One region of the Paenibacillus sp. S-12 genome, then DNA from elsewhere that is predicted to be linked to it. Evidence: riboswitches for the same ligand, from Rfam matches in the RefSeq annotation. Region 1 holds a riboswitch; each other region holds the start of a gene.
The links. A riboswitch is a leader RNA that binds a small molecule or an ion and turns the genes downstream of it on or off. The one in region 1 is predicted to bind thiamine pyrophosphate.
Positions count from the first base shown of each region.

Region 1 (3,282 bases):
CACTCGTTACCAAGCCTAAGTTACTTCTGCTGGATGAACCGCTTAGTGCCTTGGACGCCCAAATTCGTAAAAACCTGCAGCAACAGCTTCGTTCCATTCAGCGCGAGCTGAATATGACGACTGTGCTCGTTACGCATGACCAAGAAGAAGCGATGGCGGTAAGCGATCATATTTACATCATGAATGCAGGAAATATTGCGCAGCACGGTTCTCCGCAAGAGATCTATACGCAACCGAGCAGCGAGTTCGTAGCACGCTTTATCGGCAGCTACAACGTATGGAGTGCCAAAACGCTGGGACAGATTGCACCGGAGTACAGCCTTTCAGGCAGCAAGCTGTATGCGATTCGACCTGAGACGTTCTCCGGGCAGCCGCTCGTTGGCGGGTTGGCCGTAACGGGAATCGTGCGCAACGTGACGATGCTTGGCAATATTATGCGCATGGAATTATGCGTGCATGGAGAGCATGTCGTCATCGATCAAATTCATCGGAATTCCGATTGGATCAGCGTAGGTGCGACAACGACAGTGTATCTGCATCCGAAGGACGTGATTCCGCTTCATGACGCTACTGCCTGAAGAACGTAGACAGCATATTTTGCAGCAGCTACAGCGGCATGGCAAAATACAGGTTGCTTCCTTGGCCAGCAGCTTGGAGGTCACGCCAGAAACAATACGACGAGATCTTGACGAGCTCGAAACGAAGCAAATGCTCAAACGAGTATACGGCGGAGCCATTGCCTTTTCCCATATGCAGATAGAGCCTCGATTCGGTAAAAAGAGCAGTATGGAGCAAGCGGCGAAAAGAGCTATCGGGGAAGCTGCCGCCGCACTCATTCAAGACGGAGATACGATTGTCATTGATGTAGGCACGACGATGATCGAGCTTGTGCGGGCAATTCGAGGAGTCGTCGGCGTCACCGTCGTGACGAACTCCATACCTGCCGCGGAGCTGCTTATGGAGCGACAGGAAGCCAAGTTATTTGAAGGCAAGGTCATCATGCTTGGGGGTGTCGCTCATCCCGAGCAGAAGTCGATTGCCGGAGCTATGACCTGCGAGTTGTTGACACGATTTCATTTTGATAAAGCATTCATCTCTTGCGCAGGCATTACCCCTGCGGGAATTAGCGATTATGACATGGAAGAGTCGTTTTGCTCGACCCTAATGATTCAACAATCCAAGTACGTATACGTGCTTGGCGACCATACGAAACTGGGAGTCAATCAGTTATGCCGAATTTGCGACTTGAACCAAGCAACGGCTGTCATTTGCGATCACCCCATGCCGAACAATTGGAGACGCGATTACGTGAATATTGAATGGATAGCAGCAGCACCCCTCTCTTCCTCCATAACTAGCAGTTAACGGGAACTTGCACCATTCACACAGCCCATCATTTGACAAAATATAAAATGGAAGATACAGTAACTAGTAGATGAATTTAATATGAAATCCACTAGGGGAGCCGCAATCGGCGGCTGAGACAAGAATTTTTGGACCCTTTGAACCTGATCCGGGTAATACCGGCGGAGGGAAGTGGAGACGGCCAGTTCATAGCTTTTTTATGCTGACATGATGAAGCCGCTCCATTTCGGGGCGGCTTTTTTTGCTGCCGTGAAGTGCTCCCTGTCCAGATTTCAGTTTGCATTCATCCACTATCCAATCATGCGGAGGTGCTGTTCATGCTTACATTTACGGAGGAACTGAGAAACGAAGCGGAGCCGATATACCGGGCAATCATGGAGCATCCGTTCGTTCGGGGAATTGCTGAGGGTACGGTTAAGAAAGAGCAGTTGATCCACTACGTCAAGCAGGATTTTGAATATTTGAACGCCTTTATTCGTATTTATGGCATTGCGATTTCCAAATGCGACAACCGTGATACTATGGCTCTTTTCAACGAGCAAATTTCGTTTGTGCTGAACAGCGAGACACACCCCCATCGTAATTTTTGCGACGTGGCAGGCGTGACGTTCGAAGAACTCCAAGGCTACCCGCTTGCTCCATCCGCAAGCCATTATGTGTCCCATATGCTGACCGTCGCTCACGAGGGCACATTGGAAGATATTATAGCAGCTTTGCTGCCGTGCCCTTGGACATATGTGGAGATTGGACAACACTTGCTAAAAGAAGTGAATCCGGATGAGACACATCCGTTCTATGAGTGGATTCATTTCTATGGAGACCTCGGCAGCGGGATTACGGATAAGATGCGCCGCATGCTGGATGAATGGGTAATGCCGTTTTCACCAGCACGCAAGCAGCAGCTGAAAAAGCATTTTCTGACCAGTTGCCAGCTGGAATATATGTTCTGGGACATGGCTTATAAAGTAGAGGACTGGCCGGTACGCTTGGCGGAGAAGGCAGAGGTGAAGCAAGGATGAACGGCATGCAGCTCCTCCCCCTGCGCATTAAGGAACGACGCCCCCTCATCCATAATATTACGAATATTGTCGTCGCCAACTTTACCGCCAACGGTTTGCTTGCCATTGGCGCCTCCCCTGTGATGGCTTCGGCCAAGGAAGAGGTCGCGGACATGGCTAAGGCAGCAGACGCGCTCGTGCTGAACCTTGGTACACTCCATGCAGATATGATAGAAGCTATGCTTATCGCAGGTCGATCGGCGAATGTGCACGGCATTCCGGTTCTTCTCGATCCGGTAGGTGCAGGCGCAACGCCTTATCGGACGAAGGCAGCGCTGAACATGTTAAAAGAATTGCGCGTCTCGATCGTGCGCGGCAACGCCGCGGAAATTGCCCAGTTAATGGGTGAAGCCGGCGCAATCAAGGGCGTTGATTGCGTAGAGTCCCAAGCATCCCCTCGCACCCCGGAAGCGTTGTTCGATCTTGCTGCGCGGGCAGCCGAGCGGTTTGGCACAATCGTTGCCATTTCGGGAAAAGAGGACGTCATTACGGACGGTACAACGGGCTACATCATTGCGGGCGGTCATCCGATGTTAACGAGCATAACGGGAAGCGGGTGTCTGCTGACATCTGTAATCGGGGCATTTGCCGCGATAGAATCTGATTTATTGCTGGCAGGAGCCTCAGCGATGTCTTATTATGGGTGCGCAGCCGCAAGAGCCTATCGAACGGCTGGCCACCGAGGGCCCGGCAGCTTCCAGACCGCATTTCTTGATGCATTGTCTGAAATCGGCCAGTTCGATACGGCAACCTCGACTATCACCCCTCGCCAAGCTGCTGCAAGAAGGAAGGTATGGCTATGACGGTTGCACGAGCATTGACGATTGCCGGCTCTGATAGCGGAGGAGGCGCCGGCATT
Region 1 covers NZ_JASIUF010000019.1:29,290-32,571, forward strand. The annotation lists gene NO352_RS18910 (ABC transporter ATP-binding protein) at 1-578, shown strand, start outside; gene NO352_RS18915 (DeoR/GlpR family DNA-binding transcription regulator) at 562-1,365, shown strand; TPP riboswitch at 1,449-1,552, shown strand; gene tenA (thiaminase II) at 1,683-2,384, shown strand; gene thiM (hydroxyethylthiazole kinase) at 2,381-3,226, shown strand; gene thiD (bifunctional hydroxymethylpyrimidine kinase/phosphomethylpyrimidine kinase) at 3,217-3,282, shown strand, end outside.

Region 2 (3,282 bases), on a different contig from region 1:
CTCGCCTGAACCATATTGCTCAATTGGCTTGCCGTATACTTGTATAGAGCCCTCCACAAAGCTGTCGATAGCATAGGGATACAGTCCGGAAAGACAGAAAGCCAGCGAGCTTTTTCCACATCCGCTTGGCCCGAGCAGCAGTACGGTCTCTCCATCCATAATAGAGCATTCAATTCCTGATAAGATCGGCTCGCTTTCATGCTCGAAGGCGAAGGACACATTCAAGGCGGCAATCGCTATATTAGGGTGCGGTTCTATATCATCTTCCCTCGTTGCTGGAGATGCTTGCTCATTAGGTAGAAGCAATGTGCTCGTCATGTTATCGCTGCCCCTTTGCAATTGGGAAGCTCCGGAGTACGCCTGTATTGGCTAATGCATCACCAATCGATTTTCCTAAGAGACCGGAAATGACTGCACCGCTTATGCAGCGAACCAAGAGCATCGCAAGGATTAGTCCCAGCGAATAAGCTGCGTACCCGCTTCGGAAATAGCCCCAAGCGAAACTGAACACAGCAGAACCAACACCGGCAAGCATGAGTACCTTGGTCGAAAAATTACGGTATCTTGTTGCGGCAAATACGGCTTCTGCTCCCAACCCTTGAATCAAGGCAGAGACGATTAAAATAGGGCCTACCGCATTCCCGATGAGCACCTCAACCAATCCAGCGACCGTTTCCGAAATGACAGCAGACCCTGGCTTGCGAATAATATAGGTGGCAATGATCGATACGATGAACCAAATGCCGAAAATCACTTCATAGCCCATCGGCCCCATAAAGCCCACAAGCACATTGCCGATTTGCAAGAAGAGCAGATAAATGACGGCAAACACGACAGACAGTGAGCTGAGAACGACAATATCCCGCAATTTCCATTGGCTGTTTCGCATATTCATGAACATTCCTCTTTTCTTTGTATGATGATCAGATGAGTCCGTTGAGATTGCAGGTTGCAAAATTCCTCTGCAGCAATTACTTTGTTGAAGGACTATTGGCAGAAATGGTGGTTGTCATTACGACATGGGACTTATCTGTTTTTTGTGCGCGATTGAAGGCATGTTCGAGTGTAGCGAATACTCGCTGTGCTTCTCCTTCCAGGCGGCTCGCATAGTGTGCACTCTCATCGAATGTTCCTTCTTCCTTCGCTAGACCGATAATTTCATAAATGGTATCCATATAATCGGGCGTCCCGAGCGGGTAAAGTGCAAAATGGGCAGCGACCTGGAGTGGAATCGCTTGATTGCGTTCAGCATTCATTCGCATATCGTCCTTACTCATGAAGGCGTCTCCCTGCGTGTCTCCTGGACAGCCAATGGAGAAAGTTGCATTCAGCACGGCATGTTCACCGCCAGCAGCACTATGCAAGAAAACGGACTGTACGACATCGAATACATGCTCGCTCCGTCCACGCACCCAAGTGCTGACATCGTCGGAATGGGACCATACCTTGGACATGTCCGTATTTCGCAGCGCTCCCAAAATAATGTCGACAAAGCGATCGCTCATCGGATAAATGGAAAAGCGGCAACCAACGATGCGGCTCGTACCGCAAGATAAATGATTCATGACTTATATCCTCCTTGGCAAATTAATATATGGGCCAGCAGACAACAAAAAAACTGCACCGTGAGTCGGTGCAGTTGCGCTTGAGGATACAAGATTACGGCGTGGCTTCATGCAAAGACGTGCATGGTGAAGCCACCGCTTATATCAATCAGTCGACTACACTTCCCCACGCTAGTATTATCTAGTTCGGGTTATAAGGGTTAACAGCGTTGCCGCTGTCTCTCAGCTTGTGACAGCACCCCTAGTGTTCGATATCACTATGCAGTTGTTCCGTTGTTCATATGCTTGACTGCTTACATTATACACTGGATGATCGGATTGTAAAGAGGATCATGGAGCAAGGTGATTATTACTCGCCGTTCTATCTGCAGTCGATGATGTGAGCGTTGCGGAAATCTAAGAGTGATATAGTGGGGAATAGATGCTCATAAGAATGAAATGCCGGGTTTGCTGCAAAAGGGCAGCGGCGTTTAGCGCGCAGCTAGTCCTCCATAATGGTCAGCGTGATTTGGAACAAGGTAGAATACCGCTGATCCTGCGTTAGTTCAATCGTGCCTTCATGGAGCGTTATAATTTTTTTGCAAATGGCGAGACCTAAGCCTGTACTGTCTTTAATCGGGCCATCACCGCGAATGAATTCTTCGAAAATATGCTCCTTGATCGGCTCCTGAACGCCAATGCCGTCATCTCCGATCCGCAAAATAACATGTCTATCCAGTCGTTCGCATGACACATAAAGCACCGTTCCCGTTGGATTATATCGCAGTGCATTGCTAATTAAGTTAGTGATGACGCGGCTCATATGAATCTTATCTATCTTGACATAGAGCGGTTCCTCCTGGATACGTGCTTCAAGCTCAAATCCCTTCTCTTCTATTTCTGGATAAAATTCCACCACGAGCTGCTGGAACCATTTCGTAATGTTTACTTTCTCTTTGCTCAATTCCGTGTGCTTGTCATCCAGCTTCGCCAGTTCAAATAAGTCTTTAATCAAATTGGCCATATAAGCTGACTTATCGTAAATGTATTGAATATACTTGCGGATATCTTTATCTTCCAATGCCTGATTGTCCAACAGAAGCTGCGAATAACCGTAAATCGAAGTAATCGGCGTCTTCAAGTCATGCGACAGATGAAGCAGCATGTTCCGCTTATTGTTCTCGGCGGTTTCCTTCTCGGCAGAAGTAAGCTGCAAACGTTCAGCCATGCCGTTAAACGCATCTTGTATTTCCGCGAATTCCTGTTCGGCTGAATAATGGAGCCGCTTCGTGTAATTGAAGCGTTCCATCTCCTTGATGCCTTCTACGATTTGCCGCAGCGGCTTTTTCACTTGTCTAACCGAATAGCGGGCGTAAAAGTAAAGCAGGATAAATAATAAAATAGCTAATATTGCAGCAAAGATCGTTGTCGCAGTTGATAATTTCAATAATCGCTCAGGAATTTTCCACAGCAATACATAAGATTCGCCGTCCGGTCCTTTTGCTTGGTAAGCATGATAGAAGATTGAATCATCGTTGCGCTCCGCATCCATTTTGGCATACATTTGGCCGTCCTCGTAATGCATGATGTCGTCCTCTTTGTTTCCTTTGACAAAAATGATCTCGCCTGACTCATTCACGATTTCGAACCAGCCGCCGTACTTGTCCAGTAAATGATCGCTGATGTTATGGAAAGGGTATCGATAAATATCCGTTCCATTAATTTTAGCAACGACCAA
Region 2 covers NZ_JASIUF010000015.1:165,352-168,633, reverse strand. The annotation lists gene NO352_RS15295 (ABC transporter ATP-binding protein) at 1-318, opposite strand, end outside; gene NO352_RS15290 (ECF transporter S component) at 320-895, opposite strand; gene NO352_RS15285 (YkoF family thiamine/hydroxymethylpyrimidine-binding protein) at 972-1,565, opposite strand; TPP riboswitch at 1,712-1,818, opposite strand; gene NO352_RS15280 (HAMP domain-containing sensor histidine kinase) at 2,047-3,282, opposite strand, start outside.
Region 2: linked by a shared signal. The riboswitch ahead of NO352_RS15285 (YkoF family thiamine/hydroxymethylpyrimidine-binding protein) and the one ahead of tenA (thiaminase II) in region 1 are both predicted to bind thiamine pyrophosphate.

Region 3 (3,282 bases), on a different contig from region 1:
TACTCATGGCCGGTATTTCACCGTCAATTCGTCCATCGTAATGCCGGAAGGCTTATACACAATTTTGATTTGGGACAATACATTGTTGCTTCCCATCTCTATCATCGCCTTGTTCATATCCTCAATAATGCGGAATAGCTCGCTAAGCTCGCCTTCCATCGTAGTTTCTAGTGGATTTACTTGATACTTCACGCCTGATGCTTGAATCACTTCGATTGCGCGATCCACATAAGGAATTACGTCTTCCCCATTTTTCGTCTTTGGAACGATCTGAATGCTCACTAAGCTATTCGCCATCTCGATTCTCCTCCTCGATTGCATATCACCATCGGATACATAGAAATTCATATACAGCAAAAGGGCGCCTGCGCGCCCCTTGCCGATTTCTTCGTAACGTTGTGCTTATGAAGCAGGCAAGAAGTCATTCGTAAATGCCTTGTCGACATCGATGCTCTTATCCATTAATTTGTTCTCTACGAGCCAATTCATGTAATTCGCCCATACTTCGCGCTTCTGCTCACCCCATCGAGGCGCATCGTCCTTATACTTCGGACTCAGCCATTTCTGGCTGGCAATAACCAGATCTTTGTTCAAATCCGGCACAGCCTTAAGCAGCAGATTCGCCGCATCCTCTGGATTGTCGATTGCAAATTGGTAGCCTTTGGACGTTGCTCGCATAAATGCCTTAACCAATTCAGGATCTTCCTTACTTAGCTTCTCGCTTGTGGATAGAACAGGCGTGTAATAGTCTAATTCCTTCGCGTATTGATTCACATACAGCATATCGATTGGCTCACCGCGGAGCTCTGCTTCAATACCTGTCCATGCATAGAAAATCCATGCGAAGTCGATATCCTTCTTCACAGCTGTAAAGTAATCGGCGTTACCCATATTGACACTCTTCAGCTTGCTGTAGTCGCCGCCATCCTTCTCCATAATTGTGTGAATAATCATTTCTTCGACTGGAGAGCCCCAACCGCCATAAGTCTTCCCTTCAAAGCCTTTCGGCGACTTGATGTTCTTGCTCTTCGGCGCAGCAAATCCGGATGTATTATGTTGAATGATCGCTCCAATCGACACGATCGGAACATTTTGTTGTCGAGCCATCGTAATGCCTTCCTGAACACTAACTCCAAATTGCGCTTCTCCCGATGCAATCATCGCATCAGATGCGCCTGTGCTTGGCTGCAAAATCTCGACATTCAGCCCTTCTTCCTCATAGAAGCCTTTCTCCTTAGCTACATATAACCCTGTATGATTCGTATTCGGCGTCCAGTCGAGCACGATCTTCACATCGCGTTTTTCCTTCGCCTTATTCTGATTCGTTCCTTGCTCTTGTGCTGGATTTCCCGATGTCTGGTCTCCTTGTCCCGCTTCTTGTCCTTTGCCGCCGCAAGCAGTAAGCGCAAACGTCATCATAATGATGAGCGCCAGCATCAATCCTCGTTCCAAGCGTGTGCGTTGCATATGATGAATCCCCCTTCTCTTGCCCCGCTCTAGTAGAGAGTCGGTATGAAATCATAAGATGCTTCGATAACGCCTGCCGCATTCACCAGTTGGACGATCCGCTCGATCGTATATGTATGGATGAGCAAGTTCCCGTCCCGCCGTCCTGCAACACGATTCAGATCCACAAAAAAAAGCGCCCCATCTGGGACGCTATGTGTGCCGTTCTGCGCGTATATGCGAAAATGTGCATCATACGATGTCCGCGTCACAGGTATGGCGATATTCATCCATATGTGCAGCATCATGACAATGCTGTCCGAAGCAACGCACATTCATGCGAAGCTGGCGAATAAGCAATAACCTTTATATAACAATAATGACGCGGTTCAACGTCTTTCCTACGCTGGCATTACCCAGATCAGGTGTAAGGGTCGGTATCTTAATGGGATACAATCTCAGCCGGCCGTATTCCAGCACCCCTAGCGTGCATATGCAGTTATCGAAGCTATCATTTACATGGGTAATTATAGACCTCATCTACCAGAAAGTCCAGTAACAATGATCAGAGAAAGAGCAAAATTCCAATGTGAGTATACCCACAAAATGATGCATAACATAACAACCAAAGAACCTACATTAGCATTAAATTCGTACACCCACATGAAACTTGTCGAAAAAAGTTCCATGTGAAACAAGGTACAATATTCCAATTTTAGAACCTCTTTCATTTGTTCCTGTGTCGTTATAGGCAAGTAACCCAGCGCCGTCTTTGGTGCTGGGCTTAGGTTTAGGGAAGCTTCTGCCTTTCCTTTTCTTCTATACGGATAGAAAATTAAAACCAGTTGTCTCGTTTCGCTTATTGCACTTGCTCCCGCGGTAGATCATCACGAACCGGGAAGCTTCTTGCCCAATATAGAATTGGTGTCGACAACACCGAGATAATAAGTTTAATTACATAAGTGGTAATAAAAATTTGGAACCAGACATCCCAAGGAACAATGCCGGCAAATGCAATCGTACAAAATACGAGCGAATCCGCCATTTGGCTGATGCCGGTGCTCCCGTTGCTTCGAATCCACAGCTGACCTGCCTTCGGATAGCGCTCCTTCACCATGCTGAACAGTTTCACATCAAGGAACTGACTAACGAAATAGGCCGTTAAACTTGCCACAACAAGACGCGGCATGAAATCAAATATAGTTGACAGCGACGCTTGTGCCGTATTTGCCATATCAGACGCCTCTGGCGTAAAGCGAAGAGCCATCTGCATAATGATTGTCGTCATAATTAAGGTGAAAAATCCAAACCATACTGCACGCTTCGCTTCCTTGCGACCGAACTTCTCGTTTAGCAAATCCGACGTCATAAACAGTGTTGCATTCGCTGTATTGCCCAGTGTCATCACAACACCGAACATCTCTATTGTTTTGCCGACTTGAATATTGGCGATAACTGTCATTACACCAATCCAAGCATAGAGCCCCGACTTGCCGAATGCACGATAACAAATTAGGAAAAAGGCAAAGTTCGCGAGGATGAACAAAATGCCCCAAGTAAAGTTGAACATAAATTATGAAATTCCTCCTAGTTTTGATTACGCGGGATGGTTACGAACCGCGGCGCATACGCGCAAGCCATAACTTTATCATACAGAGGCGGTTCATGCCAATAGGAAACACACAGTGGATGCATGGTGAGTTTTGACTTTATTTGTCCCCTATATTAAGTGGAAGCAATTCCTTCACATCCAGTATGAAAAGGTTTTCAACCTTCCCTTCGTATATTGTGGACAATACGGAGGGAATATATTGTCATACCTCACTGCTTTATCGA
Region 3 covers NZ_JASIUF010000022.1:98,388-101,669, forward strand. The annotation lists gene NO352_RS20445 (ABC transporter permease) at 1-7, opposite strand, end outside; gene NO352_RS20450 (thiamine-binding protein) at 4-297, opposite strand; gene NO352_RS20455 (ABC transporter substrate-binding protein) at 403-1,467, opposite strand; gene NO352_RS20460 (hypothetical protein) at 1,497-1,754, opposite strand; TPP riboswitch at 1,827-1,940, opposite strand; gene NO352_RS20465 (queuosine precursor transporter) at 2,306-3,016, opposite strand.
Region 3: linked by a shared signal. The riboswitch ahead of NO352_RS20460 (hypothetical protein) and the one ahead of tenA (thiaminase II) in region 1 are both predicted to bind thiamine pyrophosphate.